Phenylobacterium montanum: one gene and its partner. The protein of the gene in region 2 interacts with the protein of the main gene of each other region in a pairwise test. Links are inferred from orthologs where the notes say so. Each region holds a gene or a part of one and is shown on either strand. Other genes may lie near its edges. The genes, in order: gyrB and gyrA.

What was found.
Region 1: the proteins of gyrA (region 2) and gyrB interact in binary tests that used the Escherichia coli proteins (3 or more experiments, as listed by UniProt). The link is inferred for Phenylobacterium montanum from one-to-one orthologs.

What each region holds. Positions count from the first base shown.
Region 1 is NZ_CP073078.1:3,229,885-3,237,785, reverse strand. What follows is about bases 1,248-4,363. They hold gyrB (DNA topoisomerase (ATP-hydrolyzing) subunit B), read right to left. Parts: upstream 3,964-4,363; coding sequence 1,531-3,963; downstream 1,248-1,530. Other genes in these bases: recF (DNA replication/repair protein RecF), read right to left, coding at 3,960-4,363; KCG34_RS14460 (SDR family oxidoreductase), read right to left, coding at 1,248-1,314. In the rest of the region: KCG34_RS14465 (DUF899 family protein), read left to right, coding at 1-554; more of KCG34_RS14460, read right to left, coding at 568-1,247; more of recF, read right to left, coding at 4,364-5,111; dnaN (DNA polymerase III subunit beta), read right to left, coding at 5,152-6,270; chromosomal replication initiator protein DnaA, read right to left, coding at 6,496-7,901. UniProt on the Escherichia coli protein: DNA gyrase negatively supercoils closed circular double-stranded DNA in an ATP-dependent manner to maintain chromosomes in an underwound state.
Region 2 is NZ_CP073078.1:5,307,254-5,315,217, reverse strand. Bases 1-3,179 are described here. They hold gyrA (DNA gyrase subunit A), read right to left. Parts: upstream 2,856-3,179; coding sequence 201-2,855; downstream 1-200. Other genes in these bases: KCG34_RS24320 (superoxide dismutase family protein), read left to right, coding at 3,145-3,179; coaD (pantetheine-phosphate adenylyltransferase), read right to left, coding at 1-130. Outside these bases: more of KCG34_RS24320, read left to right, coding at 3,180-3,687; KCG34_RS24315 (GNAT family N-acetyltransferase), read left to right, coding at 3,691-4,338; KCG34_RS24310 (TetR/AcrR family transcriptional regulator), read right to left, coding at 4,335-4,976; KCG34_RS24305 (VOC family protein), read left to right, coding at 5,071-6,006; KCG34_RS24300 (fumarylacetoacetate hydrolase family protein), read left to right, coding at 6,003-6,842; bifunctional 3-(3-hydroxy-phenyl)propionate/3-hydroxycinnamic acid hydroxylase MhpA, read left to right, coding at 6,846-7,964. UniProt on the Escherichia coli protein: A type II topoisomerase that negatively supercoils closed circular double-stranded (ds) DNA in an ATP-dependent manner to maintain chromosomes in an underwound state.

The DNA of each region.
Region 1 (7,901 bases), 2.1 Mb from region 2 along the record:
GGCGCGCCCTGCCGCCGGGCGCCCCGGTCATCGGCGACTATCGCTTCCTGGGCGAGGAGGGCGAGGTCGATCTGGCGGGCCTGTTCCAGGACAAGTCCAGCCTGGTGATCCACAGCTACATGTTCGGGCCCGAGCGGCGCCGGCCCTGTCCCATGTGCACCAACCTGCTGGCGGCCTGGGAGGGCAACGCCGCCGATATCGGCCAGCGGGTTTCGCTGGCGGTGGTCGCCCGCTCGCCGCTGGAGCGGCTGACGGCCTGGAAGCGGGAGCGCGGCTGGCGGCATTTGCGGCTCTATCAGGACCTGAGCGGGGCCTATTCGCGGGACTACCGCGGCCTGCTGCCCGATGGGGCGGAGGTTCCGGCCCAGAACGTGTTCACCCGCCGGGACGGGACCATCCGCCACTTCTGGGCCGGAGAGATGACCGGCTCGACGGCCGATCCGGGCCAGGACCCCAGGGGCGCGCCGGACCCTGCGCCCCTGTGGCTGGTGCTGGACCTGACCCCAGAAGGCCGCGGGACCGACTGGTATCCCAGCCTGGACTATCCAGCATGAAGCTTTGGCCGGCCTAGAGATCAATCAGGCCGCCGTCGACGAACAACTCGGCGCCGGTGGTGTAGGTGGCGTCGGCGGCGAGGTAGAGGGCGGCGCGGGCCACCTCCTCCGGCTCACCGGTGCGGCCCAGCGGGATGCGGGCCTTGGCCCCCTCGATGAAGGCTTCCTTCTGCGCCGGGGTCAGGCCGCCCCGGTCCAGGATCGGCGTGACCACCGGGCCTGGGCTGACGGTGTTGACCCGGATGCCGCGCGGGGTCAGCGCCCGGGCGAAGGTGCGGCCGAACGAGCGCAGCGCCGCCTTGGTGGCGCCATAGACCTCGCCGCCGCCCAGGCCGCCGTTGGCGCCGGCGACCGATGCGGTGAGGATGATCGACCCACCGTCCGAAATGGCCGGGATCGCATGCTTCAGGAGGAAGAAGGCGCCCTTGACGTTGAGGTCGAACTGGCTGTCGTAGAAGGTCTCGTCCACGGCCTCGACCGGGGCGAACTTGGCGATGCCGGCGTTGACGAACAGCACGTCGATGCGTCCGTGCCTGGCCTTGACATGGTCGACCAGGGCCTTGGTGGCGGCGATGTCGGCGCCGTCGGAGACGATCGCCTCGACGCCCGGCAGGGCCGCTCGCGCCGCCTCGACCGAGGCCGGGCTGGAGCCGGTGACCACCACCGTGGCTCCCTCGGCCTGGAACAGTTTCGCGGTCGCCGCGCCGATGCCGGTGGTGCCGCCGGTGATCAGGGCGATCTTGCCTGCAAGCTTGCTCATGGGAACAGCCTCCTTGCTGTCATGCATCATGGTGCACGCACAGATGGGGTGGCGCAGGCTTCAGGGAACGGCGGCGGCAGCCGACATTTTCGCTCGATACCGATAGAAAACCTGATGGTAGACGGTCAAGAGATGCTCGCCGCGTCAGGATTCCATTGCCCAGGCGCGCTACTCACACCTTCAGAAATCCTGAGGCATGAACAAGGGCGTTGGCGATCAGACGTCGACCTCGGCGTCCAGGGCGTTGTCCTGGATGAATTCGCGGCGCGGCTCCACGAGGTCGCCCATCAGGCGCGAGAACATGTCGTCGGCGTCGTCTGCATGGTTGACCCTGACCTGCAAGAGGGTGCGGGCGTCGACGTCGAGGGTGGTCTCGAACAGCTGGTCGGCGTTCATTTCGCCCAGGCCCTTGTAGCGCTGGATCGACAGGCCGCGCCGGCCCGCCTCGAAGATGGCGTCCACCAGGTCGCGTGGTCCGCGCACGGGGCTGGAGCGGTCCTTGCGGCGGAAAACGCCGGGCTTGGCGAAGGTCTGGGCGAGACTGGCGCCGCGCTCGGCCAGGCGGCGCGCGTCGGCGGAGTGGATCAGCACCTCGTCCAGCACCAGCTGGTCGGTGACCCCACGGCGCACGCGGGTGAAGACGAAGCCGCCGGCCTCGCCCTGTCGCCCGGACCAGGGTCCATCGCCTTCCTCGGCGTAGAGGTCCATGCGATGCGCCACCGCCTCCGGATCGGGGGCCTCGCCGAACAGGCCGGCCAGGGCGCCCTGCTCGATCGCGAAACCCGGGGCGCGGGCGGCCAGGCGCTCGATATTGGCGCGGGCGCCGCGGCAGGTCTGCACCAGGGCCAGAAGGTCGGCGCCGGCGATCTGCTCGCCGGTGGAGAGCTCGAGCACCGCGCCCTCGACGCCCTCGTCGATCAGATAGGCCTCAAGCTCGCTGTCGTCCTTCAGGTAGCGCGAGGACTTGCCCTTGGACGCCTTATAGAGCGGCGGCTGGGCGATATAGAGGTAGCCGCGCTCCAAGACCTCCGGCATCTGCCGGTAGAAGAAGGTGAGCAGCAGGGTGCGGATATGGGCGCCGTCGACGTCGGCGTCGGTCATGATGACGATCTTGTGGTAGCGGATCTTCTCGATGTCGAAGTCGTCGCGGCCGATCCCGGCGCCGAGCGCGGTGATCAGGGTGCCGACCTGCTCCGACGACAGCATCTTGTCGAAGCGGGCGCGCTCGACATTTAGGATCTTGCCGCGCAGGGGCAGCACGGCCTGGTTCTCGCGGTTGCGGGCCTGTTTGGCCGAGCCGCCGGCGCTGTCGCCCTCGACCAGGAACAGTTCAGACTTGGCCGGATCGCGCTCCTGGCAGTCGGCGAGCTTGCCGGGCAGGGAGGTGATGTCGAGGGCCGACTTGCGCCGGGTCAGTTCGCGGGCCTTGCGGGCCGCATCGCGGGCGGCGGCGGCCTCGGCGATCTTCTGCACGATGGCCTTGGCCTCGGCGGGATGCTCCTCGAACCAGGTGGCGAGGCCGTCGGCGACCAGGCCTTCGACCGCCGGGCGCACCTCGGAGGAGACCAGCTTGTCTTTGGTCTGGGAGGAGAACTTGGGGTCGGGCACCTTGACCGACAGCACGCAGGTCAGGCCTTCGCGCGCGTCCTCGCCGGTGACCGAGACCTTCTCGCGCTTGGCCGCGCCGCTGCTTTCGGCATAGCCCGTGATGATCCGCGTCAGGGCCCCGCGGAAGGCTGAAAGGTGCGTGCCGCCATCCCGCTGGGGGATGTTGTTGGTGAAGCACAGCATGGTCTCGTGATAGCTGTCGTTCCACCACAGGGAGAGGTCGACCTCGACCTTGTCGCGGCGGCCGCGGATCACGATCGGGGCCTTGATCAGCGGCGTCTTGGCCTTGTCCAGGTGGCGCACGAAGGCCTCGACCCCGCCCTGGTAGGACAGGATCTCCTCGAACGGCTCGGCGTCGCGCAGGTCCGAGAACTTGATGCTGATGCCGGAATTGAGGAAGGCCAGCTCGCGCAGCCGGTGCTCCAGCGTCTTGCGGTCAAAGTCGATGTGGCTGAAGGTCTCCAGCGAGGGCATGAAGGTGACCTGGGTGCCGGTCAGGTACTCGCCATTGGCCCGCCGAGGGGCCTCGCCGGTGACCACCAGGGGGCTGACCGCATCGCCGCGCTCGAAGCGCATCTCGTGCACCTTGCCGTTTCGCCAAATCTTCAGCAGCAGGTAGTCCGACAGGGCGTTGACCACCGACACGCCCACCCCGTGCAGGCCGCCCGAGACCTTGTAGCTGTTCTGGTCGAATTTCCCGCCGGCGTGCAGCTGGGTCATGATGACCTCGGCCGCGCTGACCCCCTCGCCCTCGTGGATGTCGGTGGGGATGCCGCGGCCGTCGTCGGCGATGGTGGCCGAGCCGTCGGCGTTCAGGGTCACCTCGACCAGGGTCGCAAAGCCGGCCAGGGCCTCGTCGATGGCGTTGTCCACCACCTCGTAGACCATGTGGTGCAGGCCCGAGCCGTCGTCGGTGTCGCCGATGTACATGCCCGGCCGCTTGCGCACGGCGTCGAGGCCCTTGAGCACCTTGATGCTGTCGGCGCCGTAGTCGTCGGCGCCGTTGGAGGGATCGTAGGTCTCGGGGGTTTGGTCGGTCATTCGTCGTCCACAATGGCGAGACTGGCGGCGTCCACATGAACGCCCTGGGCTCGCCCCTTCAGGTCGCTAAACAGCGCTTCTTCGGTCCCGGTCAGGAAAGCCTGCAGGCCCAGCGCCTCGATTTCATCGAAGAGGGCCGCACGCCGGAGCGGGTCCAGGTGCGCGGCGACCTCATCGAGCAACACTACAGGATTCGGTGCGGATTTCGCACCCGAAAGTCGCGCAGCCTGGGCCAAAACCAGGTTCAAAATCAGGGCTTTCTGCTCACCCGTGGAGCATTCGGCGGCCGGGCGGTCCTTTTCCCGATGACGGACGGAAAGATCGGTGCGGTGCGGGCCGGTCAGGCTGCGCCCGGCGGCGGCGTCGCGTGGGCGCCCGGCCAAGAGCGCGCGGGCGATCTGGGCCTCGATCTCCTCGGTTGGCGCGCCCGCGAGCGCCATCTGCTCGAAGGGGCCGGTAAGGTCCAGGTCGGCCTGGGGAAAGGGCCGGTCGGCCCGGCCGTCGATCTCGGCCTTGAGCGCGACGAGGGTGCGGACGCGGGCCTCGGCCATCCGCGCCCCGGCCTCGGCCAGGCGCGCTTCCAGCGCGGTCAGCCAGTCGGGGTCCGGCCCCTCCTCGGCCAGGAGCCGGGCGCGCTCGCGCAGGGCCTTCTCGTAAGACGCCGCCTGGGCGGCGTGGCCGGGCTCGGCGGCGAACACCAGTCGGTCGAAGAAGCGCCGCCGCTCGCTGGCGCCCTCCAGGAACAGGCGGTCCTGCTGCGGGGTCAGCCAGACCAGGCGCAGGTGATCGGCCAGGCGACCGGGCATCGCCGGCTCGCCCTGGGCGCGGACCAGCCGGCGGGCCGCGCCGGGGGCCTCGGTCCCCGTGCCCAGGCGGACCGGCTCCTCAGCGGGGTCGCTCTCGACCTCGGCCGCGACGGCCCAGGCGCGGCCCGCGGCCTCGCCCGGCAGGCGGCGGCCGATCTCGGCGATGGCGGCGTTGCGCAAGCCCCGCCCGGCCGACAGTAGGCTGACCGCCTCCAGAAGGTTGGTCTTGCCCGCCCCATTGGGCCCGAACAGATAGACCGGCCGCCCGTCCATGGGCAGGGCGGCGCGCTCATAGCCGCGGAAGTCGGTCAGGGTCAGCTGGCGCAGGACGGCGCGGGTCATGGCGTGAGGGGCGCAGGGCCCCTCCCCTTGGGCAGGGGTTCTACACGCGCAGTGGCATCAGGACGTACTGCACGTCCGCGTCCACCGGGTCCAGGACCAGGGTCGGCGAGGCCGGGTCGGCGAAGCGGAACTCGGCGGTCTCGCCCTTGATCTGGCCGCAGACGTCCAAGAGGTAGCGGGCGTTGAAGCCGATCTCGAAGGGCTCGCCGTCGTAGTCGACCTCGATCTCCTCGACCGCCTGGCCGGCCTCCATGTTGCGCACGGTGAGCACGATGCGGCCGCTTTCGACCGTCATCTTCACCGAACGGCTCTTCTCCGCCGAAATGGTCGCCACCCGGTCCACCGCCTGGGCGAACAGGGCGTTGTCGACGGTCAGGATGCGGGTGTTGTCCTTGGGGATCACCCGCACATAGTCGGGGAAGGAGCCGTCGATCACCTTGGAGGTCAGGGCGGCGCGGCCGAAGGCGAAGCGCACCTTCTGGGCCGAGACCTGCAGCTCGACGGTCTCGCCGGCGTCTTCCAGCAGGCGCCGGGCCTCTTGCACGGTCTTGCGCGGCACGATGACGCCGGGCGCGCCGACTGCGCCTTCGGGCGCCAGCATCTCGGCCAGGGCCAGGCGGTGGCCGTCGGTGGCCACGGCGCGCAGCTTGGTCACCCCGCCGTCGACGACAGTGTGCAGGTAGAGGCCGTTCAGGTAGTAGCGGGTCTCCTCGGTGGAGATGGCGAAGCGGGTCTTGTCGATCAGCCGCATCAGGTCGACCGTGTCGATGCTGAGCGAGCTGGACAGGCCGTCCGAGGACATCACCGGGAAATCGCCCGCCGGCAGCACCGGCAGGTTGAAGCGCGAGCGGCCCGCCGCGATGGTCAGGCGTGGGTCTTCGCCGCTGTAGCGCAGCTCGACCTCGGCCCCTTCCGGCAGCTTGCGGACGATCTCGTAGAGGGTGTGCGCGGGCGCGGTGATCTGGCCGGGCTGGTCAACGCGGCCGGGCGTCTCGTCGATGATCTCCATGTCGAGATCGGTCGCCGACAGCGCGAGCGCATCGCGGCTGGTGGACAGGAGCACGTTGGAAAGGATGGGAATGGTGTTGCGCCGTTCGACGACGCTCTGAACATGCCCCAGCGCTTTCAGCAGAGCCGCGCGCTCGATGGTAAGCTGCATCTGGACGTCCGAATCTGCGGCCGCGGACGGCGATTCCTTCCTCCGCGACCCTTTAAAGGGGAGGGGAGATTAACTGAAAAGCAACGCCGGGGAAGAGGGTTCGGGCGGCGCAAAACCAATTCGGCGGAAGGCCGCCGCTTCGCCAGGCGCCCAAAGCCAAGCAAGCCCCTTCCCCCGCCGTTCGGACGGAAGAAGGGGCTCGTCGTCCGCCCAAGGGGGGTGGCTTCAGCCCCGCAGCTTGCGGGTCAGGACTTCCAGGTCGCGGGCCAGTTGGGGGTCTTCCTGGCGCAGGGCCTCGATGCGGCGCACGGCGTGCAACACGGTGGTGTGGTCGCGCCCGCCGAAGCGCCGGCCGATGTCCGGCAACGAGCGCGTGGTCAGGGTCTTGGCCAGCCACATGGCCGCCTGGCGCGGACGGGCCACGGCGCGATTGCGACGTTCCGAGATCAGGTCGGCCTGCTTCATGCCGTAGTGCTCGGCCGCCGCCTTCTGGATGTCGTCGACGGTGATGCGCTTTTCGGCGCCGCGCAGGTGGGGCCGAAGGATCGCTTGGGCCTCGTCCAGGTTCAGCGCTTCGACCCGCTCGCCCACCCGGGCGACCAGGGTGTTCAGGGCGCCTTCCAGCTCGCGCACGCTGTCGGTGAACCGGTCGGCCAGGAATTGCAGCACCTCGGGCCGGGCGTTCAGGCCAGGCTGGCCCATCGGCCGGCCGAGCTGGACCAGTTTGCGCTCGAGGATGCCGAGGCGAAGCGTGCGGTCGGCCGGCTCGATACCGCAGACCAGACCCGCCTGAAGGTGCGAGCGCAGCCGGGCATCCATTTCGGTCAGGTCGTTGGGCGCCCGGTCGGCGGTGAACACCACCCGGCGGCCGTCCTGGGTCAGGGCGGCGAGGGTATGATACAGTTCCTCCTGGCTCGACTGCTTGCCGGCGATGAAATGCACATCGTCGATCAGGAGCAGGTCGGCGGCGCGCAGCTCGTCTTTGAAGGCCGGGCCGGTGCGGTCCATCATCGCCCGCACGAAGCTTTGCAGGAACCGCTCGGCGGTCAGGTAGATCACCTTGCGGCCGGGCGAGGCGCGCATGGCCTCCCAGGCGATGGCGTTCAGAAGGTGCGTCTTGCCGAAACCGTAGGGGCCATGGAAGACGACGGGGTTGAAGTGGCCGTCGCTCCAGCAGGCTACCTTTTTCGCCACCGAGTGGGCGAATTCGTTGGCCGGGCCGGGTACGAAGGTGTCGAAGCGGAAGCGCTCCTGCAACCCGGGCGCGCGCGGCGCCGTTTCGGCTTCTTCGGCCGCCGGGCTGGCCAGGGCCTGCAGTGGGGCCTTGGGCGCCGGCGCCGGGCTGGCTGCGCCAGCGCTGTCTTGCGCCGGCGCCGCAGTGTCCAGCTCCGCCCGCGAGCGCAGTTCCAGAGCGCGGCGCTGAGGATCGTACTGCGACCACAGCTCGGTCACCCGCCGCCAGGCGTTGCGCCGCACCCAGTCTCGCGCGATCCCCGTCGGCGTGACCAGATAGAGCTCCCCTGCGGCGTTTTCACGCACCCCCGCCTGGCCCAGCCAGGAATTGAAGGTGTCCTGACTCATCTCGCTCTTGAGCGCGGCCGAGGCCTTGGCCCAGACCGCTTCCAGTTCGC
Region 2 (7,964 bases):
GCCCCTTGTCGCGGTTGATGGCGACGCCGATCACCAGCTTGTCGACCAGTTTCACCGCTCGGCCAATGATGTCGAGGTGGCCGTTGGTCACCGGATCGAAGGTGCCCGGATAGAGTCCGACGCGCGCCATGCCGTTCCCCGTTTTCCTGCTTCAGGCAGCCTTCGCCCTAGACGAGGAAAACGGGCGCATGTCAATCCGATTACGCCTCGTCACCCTCGTCCTCGGCTGCGGCCTCGCCGTCCGACCCGTCGCCCTCCAGCCGTTCGACCGAGACCACATGCTCCTCTTCCGCGGTGCGGAAGATGGTGACGCCCGAGGTGTTGCGGCCGGCGATGCGGATCTGTCCCACCGGGCAGCGGATCAGCTGGCCCTGGTCGGTGACCAGGAGAATCTCGTCGGTCTGTTCGACCGGGAACGAGGCCACGAGCCGCCCGCCCTTCTTGCTGAGGTCGTGGGCCAAGAGGCCCTGGCCGCCGCGGCCGGTGCGCCGGTATTCGTAGGCCGAGGTACGCTTGCCGAAGCCCTCCGAGGACACGGTCAGCACGAACTCCTCGCCGGCGCCCAGTTCGGCGATGCGCTCCACCGACAGGGCGGCCTCGCCCACGATCGCCTCTTCCTCCTCTTCGACCGGAGCGGCGGTCTCGCCCTCCTCGTCGCTGGCGGCCGCGCGCATCGCGCTGGCGTGCTTGAGATAGGCGCTGCGCTCGTCGGGGCTGAAGTCGATGCCGTGCAGCACGGCCATGGAGATCACCTGGTCGCCGTCGGCCAGGCGGATGCCGCGCACGCCGGTGGAATCGCGGCTGGCGAACACCCTGACCTCGTCCGCCGGGAAGCGGATGCAGCGGCTGAGCGCGGTGGTCAAAAGGATGTCGTTGGCGGTGGTGCAGAGGGCCACGCCGATGATCGAGTCGCCCTCGTCCAGCTTCATGGCGATCTTGCCGTTGCGGTTGATCTGCACGAAGTCGGACAGCTTGTTGCGCCGGACATTGCCGCTGCGCGTCGCGAACATCACGTCCAGCTTGTCCCAGGTCGCCTCGTCCTCGGGCAGCGGCAGGATCGAGGTGATGCTCTCGCCCATCTCGATCGGCAACAGGTTCACGAACGCCTTGCCGCGGGAGTTGGGCAGGCCCACCGGCAAGCGCCAGACCTTCAGCTTGTAGACCTTGCCGCCGGAGGAGAAGAACAGCACCGGCGCATGGGTCGAGGCGGAGAAGACGCGGGTCACCGCATCCTCGTCCTTGGTCGCCATGCCCGAGCGGCCCTTGCCGCCGCGCTTCTGCGTCCGATAGGTCGCCAGCGGCGTGCGCTTGACATAGCCGCCGTGGGTCACGGTGATCACCATGTCCTCGCGTGCGATCAGGTCCTCGTCCTCGACGTCGGCGTCGCCGTCGACGATCTGGCTGCGGCGCGGGATGGCGAAGGCGGCGCGCACCTCGACCAGTTCCTCGCGCACGATGGCCATGATCCGCTCGCGCGAGGACAGGATGTCGAGATAGCCGCGGATCGCGGCGGCCAGTTCGCGCGCTTCGCCCATGATCTCGTCGCGGCCCAGGCCGGTCAGGCGCGACAGGGTCAGGGCCAGGATGGCGCGGGCCTGCTCGTCGGTCAGCCGCACGCGCGAGCCCTCGACCACCACCGTGCGCGGGTCGGCGATCAGGTCGATCAGGGCGATCATGTCGCCCGCCGGCCAGTCGCGGTCGGTGAGGCGTTCGCGCGCCTCGGCCGGGTCCTTCGACGAGCGGATGATGTGGATCACCTCGTCGATGTTCACCACCGCGATGGCGAGGCCGACCAGGACGTGGCCGCGGTCGCGGGCCTTGGTCAGCTCGAACTTGGTCCGCCGGACCACCACCTCTTCGCGGAACTCGACGAAGCTTTCGATCAGGGGCTTCAGCCCCATCTGCTCCGGCCGTCCCTTGTTCAGGGCCAGCATGTTCACCCCGAACGAGGACTGCAGCGGAGTGAAACGATAGAGCTGGTTCAGGACCACGTCGGCCGAGGCGTCGCGCTTCAGCTCCACCACCACCCGTATTCCCTGGCGGTCGCTCTCGTCGCGCAGGTCGCCGACGCCCTCGATGCGCTTTTCGCGCACCAGCTCGGCGATCCGCTCGACCATGGCGGCCTTGTTCACCTGGTAGGGGATCGAGGAGATGACGATCGCCCAGCGGTCCTTGCGGATCTCCTCGATGGTCGCCGAGCCGCGCATGATCACCGAGCCGCGCCCGGTCATCAGCGCCTGGCGCGCGCCCGAGCGGCCGATGATCTCGCCCCCGGTCGGGAAGTCCGGCCCCGGCACGATGTCCAGAAGCTCGTCCAGGCCGATCTCGGGGTTGTCGATCCTGGCCAGGCAGGCGTCGATCACCTCGCCCAGATTGTGCGGCGGGATGTTGGTGGCCATGCCGACCGCGATGCCGCCGGCGCCGTTGACCAGGAGATTGGGAATGCGCGAGGGCAACACCACCGGCTCGCTCTCCGAGCCGTCGTAGTTGTCCTTGAAGTCGACCGTACCCTTGTCCAGGTCGGCCAGGATCGACATGGCCGGCTTGGCCAGGCGCGATTCGGTGTAGCGCATCGCCGCCGGCGGGTCGTTGTCGATCGAGCCGAAATTGCCCTGGCCGTCGATCAGCATCAGCCCCATGGAGAACGGCTGCGCCATCCGCACCAGGCTGTCATAGATCGCCAGGTCCCCGTGCGGGTGATACTTACCCATCACGTCGCCGACGATGCGGGCCGACTTCACATAGCCGCGGTCGGGGGTATGCCCCTGTTCGCTCATCGAGAACAGGATGCGGCGGTGCACAGGCTTGAGACCATCGCGCGCGTCCGGCAGGGCGCGGCTGACGATCACGCTCATGGCGTAGTCGAGATAGGAGCGCTTGAGTTCGTCCTCGATCGCGATCGGGGCAATGCCGCCGCGATGAGCGCCGTCAGTGGGAGTATCGCTCAAGGGAAATCAGCCGCGGGAATCGAGCGGAAAGGTCATGGCGTTCTGTTAGCATCCCCGGTGTGACGGCGCAAAAGGCTTAGGCCGATTGGGCGATTTGCGCGTTCCTATTTCGCGCGTCAGGCGTCGCGGCGCCGCCCGGGACTTGCAAACGCCGCTTGATCGCGCACCTTGGCCCGCCCCAAGCAGGAGATACCGCATGGCCCGCCTTCGCCCATCCCGGCTCGCCCTCCCAGCCCTCCTCGCCGCCGCGGTCTGCGGCGCGGCCGCCGCCCAGCCTGCGGGCAGCTTCACCGCCACCATCAAGACCCCGGACGGCGCCAACGTCGGCACGGCGGTGCTGACCGAGGCCCCGACCGGCGTCCTGATCCGGGTCGAGGTCAAGGGCCTGACGCCCGGCTGGCACGGCATGCACCTGCACGAGAAGGGCGACTGCTCGGACGCCAAGTTCATGAACGCCGGCGGCCACCTGCAGATGTCGGGCATGAAGATGCCGCACGGCCTCCTGGCCGCCGGCGGCCCGGACGACGGCGACCTGCCCAACCTGTTCGTGCAGCCGGACGGCGCGGCCAAGGCCGAGGCCTTCTCCACCCGCGTGACGCTGAAGGGCGCCGAGGGGCGCACCATGCTCCTGGGCCCCACCGGCTCGGCCCTGATGATCCACTCGAGCGCCGACGACCAGACCACCCAGCCCATCGGCGGAGCCGGCCCGCGCGTCGCCTGCGCCGTGATCCGGCAATAGGCGGTGGGGGAAGGCTGGCCGGCCCTGGGGACCGAGCGGCTGCCCGGCCGCACGGTCGACCTGGAACGTTGCGACGTGGGGCGCCATGGCGAAGGCCTGTGGAGCGCGGTCGGCGCCCACGCATCCTTGTGGGACGCCATTCCCTCGGGTCCGTTCCAGGACCGCGCGGCCTTCGCCGACTGGCTCGCGCTCAGGGCCGAAAGCCCGGCCATGGCCCTCTTCACCATTCTGGACAAGACCGGCGCGGCCCCCTCGCCCGCCGGCCTGCTGTTCCTCCTGCGCACCGATCCCGAGGCCGGCCGCACAGAGATCGGCCTCGTCTTCGGCCAGGCGATCACCCGCCGCACGGCGGGCACCGAGGCGGTCTTTCTCCTCATGCGCCATGTGTTCGAGACCTGCGGCTACCGCCGCCTGGAATGGCGCTGCTCGCCGGACAACCTGGCCTCGCGCCGCGCCGCCGAACGGTTCGGCTTCACCTATGAGGGAACCCTGCGCGAAAACCTCTGGGTCGAAGGCGCGCCCTGGGACACGGCGATCTACGCCATGCTGGAGAGGGAGTGGGCCAAGGCCGGCGGCCGTATGGCGGCCTGGCTCCAGCCCGGCAACTTCGACGCCGATGGCCGGCAAGTGCGTGCGTTGGAGACTTTTTAGGCCTCCCCGATCAGCTGGGCCGCCTCGCCCGCGACCACGTCAGCCTCACCCGCCGGCATTCCCAATCCCGCGAGCAGCAGAGCCAGCACCTCGGCGCTGAGGGCGCGCGCGGCGGGCGGCGTCATAGGCCCGGCCATCACTGCCGCCAGCAGGCCCTGGCCGACCCCAACGACATAGAGCACCCCAGCCTCGACGCCTGCGGCGCGGAAGCGGCCCCGCCTCTGGCCCAACTCCAGGTCTGCGCGCACGCCGGCGTTCAGGGGGTGGCCAGCCCCCAGCGCCCGGTCATGGCTGCGCAGCATGATCCGCGCCGCCCTTGGATCGGCCAGGGCGAAAGCGACGAAGCTGGCGAGGCCGCGTGCGACCCTCAGGCCCGGGTCCTCGACGCCCCGGTTGGCCGCCGTGACCTGGGCCTCCATCGCTGCACGGATCTCGCCCGCCACCGCCGCGGCGAAGTCGTCCTTGTCGGCGAAGTGATTGAAAAAACTGCCCTTCGCCACACCAGCGGCGTCGACGATGTCGTTGACCGGAATGGCGTCGATCGGGCGCTGGGCCATCAGCTCGGCGCCCGCGGCCATCAGGGCGGCGCGGGTCTTCAGGCGGCGCGGTTCCTGGCGGCTGGGCGCTCTGTCGGTCACGGGCGAACTCATCGGGCGGCGTTGGGGCTTGACTTCAGATACAGGTTCGCACAAACTTGACCAAATAGTCAACTTATAGACCAGGGAGGCGCGAGTGAGCCTGATCAAGATCGCCGACATCGCCCACGTGCGCTTCACGGCGCCCGATCTGGAGCAGATGGCGGCCTTTCTCGGTGAGTTCGGCCTCAAGGCCGAGCGGGCGACCGATGGCGTGCTCTACGCCCGCGGCGCCGGTCCCCAGCCCTTCCTCCACGCCACGGCCGAAGGCGAGCCTGGCTTCGCCGCCCTGGGTTTGCGCGCCGACAGCCTGACCGACCTGGAGCGCCTGGCCCAGGCCGAGGGCGTCGCGATGGAGGACCTGGACGCCCCGGGCGGCGGCAAGGTGGTGCGGTTGCGCGACCCGGACGGCCGCATGGTCGAGGTGGTGGCGGGCCAGGCCCAGGCCGCCCCACTCCCGCTGGCGCCGCCCCAGCCGCACAATTCGGCCGCCGCCCACCCCCGCCAGCGCGCGCCTCTGCGCCTGCCGCGCGGCCCGTCGACCGTGGTGCGGCTCGGCCACTGCGTGCTCGAGGTCCGCGATTTCCGCACCTCCGAAGCCTGGTACAAGTCCCGCTTCGGCTTCATCACCAGTGACGAGATCCAGCCCGCCCCAGGCATGGCTATCGGCGCCTTCCTACGCTGCGACCGCGGCGAGACGCCCACCGACCACCACACCCTGTTCCTGCTGCAGTCGCCGCGCGCCCCGGCCTTCAATCACGCCGCCTTCGAGGTCGCCGACCAGGACGACCTGATGCGCGGCCACGACCACCTGAAGCTGGCCGGCCGAACGCCCGCCTGGGGCGTCGGCCGCCATATCCTGGGCAGCCAGGTGTTCGACTATTGGAAAGACCCCTGGGGCCACGAGCTGGAGCACTGGACCGACGGCGACCTGTTCACCGCCGCGGACGGGTCGAACATCGCCGACATGCAGACCTTGCTGGGCGTCCACTGGGGACCCCTGCACCCGATGATGAGCGGAGCCGCGCAATGAAGCTCGCAACCTATGACCGCGGCTCCGGCCCCCGGTGCGGCGTGGTGCTGGGTGAGACGATCGTCGATCTCGGGCGTGAGGGCGACCTCCTGCCGCTGATCGTCGACTGGGACCGGCTGCGGCCGGAGGTCGAAGAGATCGCCGCGGCCGGCGGCGGCGTTCCCCTCTCCAGCGTCCGGCTCCGTGCGCCGGTCCTGCGTCCCGGCAAGATCTTCGCCATCGGCCTCAACTACGCCGACCACATCGAAGAGAGCAAAATGGAGCGGCCGCAGCACCAGGTCTGGTTCACCAAGGCCCAGACCTCGGTCAACGGCCCCTTCGACCCGATCCAGATCCCCAGGGCCTCGCCGTTCGTCGACTACGAGGTCGAGCTGGTGGCGGTGATCGGCCGCCGCGGCCGGCACATCACCCGGGAGCAGGCGCCGGCGCACATCTTCGGCTGGTGCGTCGGCGACGACGTCACCGAGCGCATGTGGCAGCACCGCACCCCGCAATGGAGTCTGGGCAAGTCGTTCGACACCCACGCCCCATTCGGCCCCTGGATCACCACCGCCGACGAGATCCCCGATCCTCACGCGCTGGCGATCCGCTGCAGCGTCAACGGCGAGGCGCGGCAGACCTCCAACACCCGCCACCTGGTGTTCGACGTCTTCGACCAGATCGCGCACCTGTCCCAAGCCATGACCCTGGAGCCGGGCGATGTGATCTTCACCGGCACCCCCGGCGGGGTCGGCGCGGCCATGGACCCGCGCCAGTTCCTGAAAGCCGGCGACATGGTCTGCTGCGAGATCGAGGGCCTGGGCCATATCGAAAACCGCTGCGAAGCGGAGGGCTGAAGCTTGACCGACAATCTCGACTGCGACGTGCTGATCGTCGGCGCCGGGCCGGTGGGCGTGACCTTGGCCCTGCTGCTGGCGAAACAGGGCCTCAGCGTCCTGGCCGCCGACCGAGCGGCGGACATCTATCCCCTGCCCCGCGCCGCGCACATCGACCATGAGATCGTGCGGGTGTTCCAGTCCCTGGGCGTGGCCGACGCCATCATGGCCAGCTCGAAGCCCGCCGCGCGCTACGACTTCCTGACCGCGGGCGGTGAGGTTCTGCTGCGCTTCAACACCGGCGAAGGCGGCTCGCCCTCCGGCTGGCCGGCGGCGAACATGATCCACCAGCCCTCGCTGGAGGCCACCCTGCGCGAGCGCCTGGCGGACTTCCCCACGGCCCGGCTGCGGACCGAATGGACCCTCACCTGCCTCGACCAGGACGAACAGGGCGTGCAGGCCAGTTTCGAGACGCCCGAAGGGCCGCAAGTCCTCCGCGCCGCCTATGTCGTCGGCTGCGACGGCGCCCGCAGCACGGTGCGCGAGCTTTCGGGCATCGACCTGGACGACCTCGCCTTCGACGAGCCCTGGCTGGTGATCGACACCATCGTCCACGCCCCCTCGCGCCTGCCCGCCCTCAACCTGCAGATCTGCGATCCCGCCCGGCCGACCACCTGCGTGCAGATGGGCTCGGGTCGGCATCGCTGGGAGTTCATGCTGAAGCCGGGCGAGACCGCCGAAGACGTGCTGGACGACGGCTTCATCGCCGCGCTGCTGAAGCCCTGGAACGTCGAAGGCGCCGTCAGCCTGGAGCGCAAGGCGGTCTATCGCTTCCACGCCCTGGTCGCCCGCGAGTGGCGCAAGGGCCGCGTGCTGCTGGCCGGCGACGCCGCCCACCAGATGCCGCCCTTCGCCGGCCAGGGCCTGTGCTCGGGCGTGCGCGACGCCGCCAACCTCGCCTGGAAGCTGGCGGAAGTGTTGCGCGGCCGCGCCCCCGAAGCGCTCTTGGACACCTATCAGGCCGAGCGCGAGCCGCACGTCCGCGCGATCATCGACCTCGCCCTGATGATGGGCCGCACCGTCTGCATCACCGACCCGGCCGCCGCCGCCGCCCGCGACGCCGCCATGCTGGCCCAGCGCGCC